2 regions of the Thermohahella caldifontis genome follow, and region 1 is predicted to be linked to the other one. Evidence: riboswitches for the same ligand, from Rfam matches in the RefSeq annotation. Region 1 holds a riboswitch; the other holds the start of a gene.
What was found. A riboswitch is a leader RNA that binds a small molecule or an ion and turns the genes downstream of it on or off. The one in region 1 is predicted to bind cobalamin.
Positions count from the first base shown of each region.

Region 2: it holds a riboswitch for cobalamin, as region 1 does, so the genes downstream of both, AAIA72_RS00315 (TonB-dependent receptor) here and AAIA72_RS12610 (ribonucleoside-diphosphate reductase subunit alpha) in region 1, are expected to answer to the same signal.

Region 1 is NZ_CP154858.1:2,599,652-2,602,710, forward strand. Features, by position in the region: gene AAIA72_RS12605 (hypothetical protein) at 384-1,544, shown strand; cobalamin riboswitch at 1,600-1,833, shown strand; gene AAIA72_RS12610 (ribonucleoside-diphosphate reductase subunit alpha) at 1,959-3,059, shown strand, end outside.
Region 2 is NZ_CP154858.1:62,178-65,236, reverse strand. Features, by position in the region: gene AAIA72_RS00315 (TonB-dependent receptor) at 1-1,625, opposite strand, end outside; cobalamin riboswitch at 1,734-1,936, opposite strand; gene ilvD (dihydroxy-acid dehydratase) at 2,049-3,059, shown strand, end outside.

The DNA.
Region 1 (3,059 bases):
CATGAAATTCAGAGAAGTTGCCTGATATTGATTGAAAAAAGCTCGGTCAGCTCTTGTATTCAGGCGTTCCAATCCGCTTGATTAGCCAGCAATCTCCTGTATTGAATGTGTGAAAAATTTTGACACGACCATTTCCCGAACACTGGCGTCTCCCCATTTTTTCAGAAGGCGCCATTCAACCTTTTGACTTTAAAGGGAAAAACGTGATGTGGTAACGGAATCGGGGTTTCCCTCCAGGTACAATGTGATTGCCTATAAGTCACTGAACCCAAAGGAAAACCCCGATGCCTTACCATGCCACAGATCGGACAAAATGGAAAGCCCGCCTCTGCAGCCTGATTGACCAGGCACCTGAACAGATCACACGGCCTGTGAGAAAACTCATGGCAGAGGTCACTTTCGGCATCCTCACTTCCGGTTCCCTCACGCAGGCAGAGATTGCCCGCACACTCAATGAGCCATGCAGACTGCACCATACCCAGAAGCGCATCTCCCGCATGCTGGCCGGACACAGTGAAGTGGCCTGGGCCGCAGAGCAGGTGCAGCTTGCGCACGTCAGCCGGCACGTCACGCAGGACATGATCCTGGCCATTGATCCGGGCGATCTGAACCGTGACGGCGCACCGAAAAGTGAATGGCGGGGCCGCGTCAGGGACGGCGATACCGGAGAAATTGTCGGCGGATATCCGCTGATGACTGTGGTGGCACGGGATGTCCGGCGCGGGAAGACGCTGCCGTTGCTGACCCGCCTGAACACCCCGCAGCGCACGGCATTCAGAAGCGAGAACCATGACATTCTCTCGGTGATGGATGAAGTGAGCCGGCATATCCGGAAGGATCTGCTCTGGGTGATAGACCGGGGAGGCGACCGGGGCATCCTGTGGGATGCCTGGATCCGGTGTGAGCGACAGGTGCTGGTCAGAGCGGCCAATCAGCGCTACTGGTGCTGGCGGGACCGTCATAAAACAGCGCAGCAGATTGCCCGTGAACTGCCGCTGAAGCACCAAGGGCAGCTCAGACGGGGAGGCCCCCGCGTCAGGTTCGGTATCACCCGGGTGATGCTGCGAGAGCATCCGGACAGCCCCTTGTGGATGATTGTCGTCCGCCATGACCGGCCGGAACCTCTGGTGCTGGTTACCACGCGTCCGGTGCGCGGAAGGCGACAGGGAGAACGCATGATCCATGCCTACATGGACCGCTGGGCCTGCGAGGAAGGCTACCGCTTTACCAAGCAGGGCTTTGCGCTGGAGTCTGTGCCGGCACGGCGCTTCACCACACTTCAGAATCTGGTTGCGCTGGCGAGTCTGGCCTGGGGACTGCTTGCCGTCTGGCAGGACCGGGATAGCTGTCTGATCAGAAGTTCACGCCGTCAAAAGCCAGACAAGGCGCTTAAGTTCCCGTTCTACAGCCTGCTCAAGGGATGGCAGAACCTGTTCAGAGGTGCACGGGTGCTGTTCTGGCCACTTTGGCGCAAACGAAAACCACGAAGTCTGATTGATGACTTGTTTGCCCGAAATGGTTCTCTCGCCACGGGGCCGGGGTAAAAAATGGGGAGACGCCAGTTCCCGAACATACTTGTCATTCTCCTGGAATTCCCATATCTTGTATCCCGGTTTTGGTTCACGCCCACATCTTGGGTTGTGCGAAGAGGGAATCCGGTGCGAATCCGGAACTGACGCGCAGCGGTGTGGGGGAACGAAGGTGACACGGGCCCGGCTGTCGCCGGAGTCCAGGCACTGTCCCCGCGGGGATGGGAAGCCGTCACTGTAGGTTGCCGGGCAGTCCCCGGCGTGCCCCCGAGTCCGAAGACCTGCCAGAACCGGCGCAGCCGCGCCACGAATGACCGCCCTCGCGTTCCAGGGCCGGGCCAGTGTCCGCATGCCGGGATATTCATGCCCGCCTGTGCTGCCTGCCCTGCCACGCGAGGTCTCTGACACGCGAACCGAGCAGGAGCAAGCATGAGTACCGAGCCAACCTGGCAAGTTATCAAGCGCACGGGCGATCTGGCCCCCTTTACCCCCGAAAAGATCCGTATCGCCGTCAGCAAGGCCTTCATTGCCACACTGGGCAACAGTGCGGAGGTCTCCAGCCGCGTCCGGGCACAGTCCCAGAAGATTACCGAAGCGGTTACCGGGGCGCTCAAGCGCCGCCTGCCGGACGGGGGACGCATTCATATCGAGGACATCCAGGATCAGGTGGAACTGGCCCTCATGCGCAGCGGCGAGCACGCCGTGGCGCGGGCCTATGTGCTCTATCGCGAGGCCCATGCCCGCCAGCGCACCGAGGCCGCCAGGACGCAGGGTGCGCCGGAGAAGCCGGTCATACACATCACCGGTGCGGACGGCCAGCGCCGGCCTCTGGACCGCCAGCGCCTCGAAGCCATGCTCGACGAGGCCCTTGAAGGGTTGCAGGATGTCAGCGCCGGGCCGGTACTGGAAGGTATCGAACGCTCCCTGTTTGACGGCATGACGGAAAAGGATCTGGCCGACGCCGTCATTCTCAGCGCCCGCAACCTCATCGACCGGGAGCCGGATTACACCTACGTCGCGGCCCGGCTGCTGCTGGACAAGCTCCGTCACGAAGCTCTGACCCGTCTCTGGCAGGAACCCATCCACCTGACCCAGACCCAGCTGGCGGAACAGTACGGCGACACCCTGGCCCGCACGCTGCAGGTCGGCGCCGAACTGGGCCTGCTGGACCCGGAGCTGACCCGGTTCGATCTCAAACAGCTCGGTGCCGCCCTGAAGCCGGAAAGGGACTTCCGGTTCACCTATCTGGGCCTGCAAACCCTCTATGACCGCTACTTCATTCACGACCACGGTACCCGGATCGAACTGCCACAGATTTTCTTCATGCGGGTTGCCATGGGGCTGGCCATCAACGAGGTGGAGCGGGAACGGCGGGCCATCGAGTTCTACGAACTGCTCTCCAGCTTCGACTTCATGAGCAGCACGCCCACCCTGTTCAACTCCGGAACCCTGAGGCCCCAGCTCTCCAGCTGCTATCTCACCACCGTCCCCGATGACCTGGAAGGCATCTTTAACAGCATCCGGGACGAT
Region 2 (3,059 bases), 910 kb from region 1:
CGCCGACCAACCGCCATCCAGTCGGCACCGAGAGTCAGATGCTCAATCTGCCGGTCCAGGGAGACCGTCAGCTTGGTGCGCTCACGATTGGGCAAGGTGTTCCCCTTCGTGGCAGCATCCTGGCTCTCGGGATCCTGCAGTGTGATGGTGCCACGCCACCAGAATCCGGGTGAAACCGTACCCGATGCGGTCAGTTCGACCCCCGAAATGCGTGCCTGCCCCAGATTGGCCGCCAGCCAGCCATTGGACGGGTCCGCTGCAATGAGGTCACGAATGCGAGTGTGGTAAAGGGTTGCACTCCAGTCGATGCGCGCATCACTGCCCTTCAGGCCCGCTTCCAGACTCCAGCTGGTCTCGGGGGTCAACGTCGGGGATCCATAGCCGGGAAAGTACAGATCATTGAAAGTCGGGGCCTTGAACGCACTGCCATAGCTGACAAAGGACTTCACTCCCGGGAACAACTGGTGCCCCCAAGCCAGCGATCCTGTTGTCTTCTCGCCAAACTGCTCGTTGCGGTCATGGCGGACGCTCGCCTCGTAACGGTCGGCACCTTGCTCTGTCAGCCACTGACCAAACAGCGCCTTGTTGTCCCGGCTGGTTTTCGCATAGCTCGTCGTACCCAGCACTTCGTCACGCTGGTATTCCGCCCCTACAATGAGCGTACCGCTGTCCAGGGACTGCAGCACCTGTGCGCCCACCGTGTTGCGCCGGGTCTCGAAGCGGGAAACGAACACACCGTCGTTGAATGAGTCCACCAGGTCGTTGTTGTATCCGTAGCGGAGCTCCACCATTCGGTCGTCTGAAACCGGCAGGCGCGTCGTCAGACCCAGCACTTTCTGAACCGGCTCGGAACTGTTCTGATAGGCCCCGTCATAATCCACCTCGCCCTGAGACTGAAAACCACTGAGCCGGATCTCGCCACCATTGGCCAGTGCCTTGCCGGCATTCAGGCGCCACGCCTGCTCGCGATATCCGTCATCGTCGGGTTCATTGTCATAACAGGCCACAAACAGGGTGCCCGAATCCGGATTGCAGGCATTGAAACCTTCCGTCCCCTTGGCGGAAACGCCCAACGCATAATCCCAGTCTCCCTGCGTACCGGATACCGAAGTATCCGCTGACCAGAAATGATCACTGCCGGCCGTGACACTGAACGAAGGTGCAGGCGCCCCCTTCCCCTTGCGGGTAAAGATCTGAATGACGCCGCCAATGGCCTCGGACCCGTACAGACTGGCCCGCGGCCCCCGCACAATTTCGATCCGCTCCACCGTTTCCAGCGGCAGTGATTCCCAGGCTACCGTGCCCAGGGTGGCGCTGCCCACCTTGACGCCATCCACAAGCACAAGCACGTGACTGGAATTGGTTCCCCTGACAAACACGGAAGAGGTTGCGCCAACGCCACCACTCTGCGTAACCGTCAGTCCGGCCATGCCGCGGAGAAGCTCCGGCAGCGTACGCGCCTGCTGGCGCTCGATGTCTTCCCGCTTGATCACCGTGACGGATGCCAGGGTGTCATCCAGCGTCAGGGCCACACGATTGGCCGTGACAACCAGGGTTTGATCAACTTCAGCCTGAACAGGCAGGGACAGGATGGCCACACTCAGGGCCAGACAGGACTTGCGCATTGAACTCTTCCTCCGTTTCGCACACCCGCGTGAATCGCCGGGGCGGGAGGAGGCAGGGCTGCGCATGACGGAGAAATACGAAATGCGCTTGGCCGGCGCCCTCCGCGCCACCAGGCAGTGTTGTCAGGCCGGTCTCCGGACTCGTGAGGGGCCAACTGGCCGGCTGCGCGCCTTCCCATGTTCTGACACAGTGGCGTGAAGCGCAGTCTGACTCACCTACCGTTGCGGGGGCAGTGCCGGACTTGCCTTGCGGCGCACCGGCTTCCCGTTTCATCTTCCTTGCGGAAGACACCTGACAGTTGCGGCGCACGATACTGAGGGATGACACCCCTGTCAAGCCGGGTGTCTGCCCAAGTGCGGGCGAGTCTGGTATCCTTGTGCCACCTACGCTCCGAACACGATAGACAACGGGATCAAAACACTATGCCAACCTATCGCTCTCGAACCACAACAGCCGGTCGCCACATGGCCGGTGCACGGGCCCTGTGGCGTGCCACGGGCATGAAGGACGATGATTTCAGAAAGCCGATCATTGCCGTGGTCAACTCCTTTACCCAGTTTGTGCCCGGTCATGTCCACCTGAAAGACATGGGACAGATGGTGGCCCGCGAAATTGAAGCCGCAGGGGGGGTGGCCAAGGAGTTCAACACCATTGCGGTGGATGACGGGATTGCCATGGGGCATGACGGCATGCTCTACAGCCTGCCGTCCCGCGAGATCATTGCGGACTCGGTGGAATACATGGTCAACGCCCACTGCGCCGATGCCATGATCTGCATCTCCAACTGCGACAAGATCACCCCGGGGATGCTCATGGCCGCCATGCGCCTGAACATTCCGGCCATATTCGTATCCGGCGGCCCCATGGAAGCGGGCAAGACCAAGCTGGCGACACACGCCCTGGATCTGGTGGACGCCATGGTCATTGCAGCCGATGACTCGGCGTCTGATGAAACCGTGGCCGAATACGAACGCTCCGCCTGTCCGACCTGCGGTTCCTGCTCCGGCATGTTCACCGCCAACTCCATGAACTGCCTGGCGGAAGCCATCGGCCTCGCATTGCCCGGCAACGGTACCATGCTGGCCACACACGCCGACCGGCGCGATCTGTTCCTGCGTGCCGCCCGCCAGATCGTGGAAAACACCCGCCGTTACTACGAACAGGATGACGAATCGGTACTGCCGCGCAGCATAGCCAGCAAGGCTGCCTTTGAGAATGCCATGGCGCTGGACATTGCCATGGGCGGATCCACCAACACCATCCTTCACCTCCTGGCCATCGCCCAGGAAGGCGAAGTGGACTTCACGCTGCAGGACATCGACCGGCTGTCCCGCAAGGTGCCGCAGTTCTGCAAGGTGGCGCCCAACACGCAGAAATATCACATTGAGGATGTGCACCGCGCCGGTGGCATCTACGGCATTCTGGGAGAACTG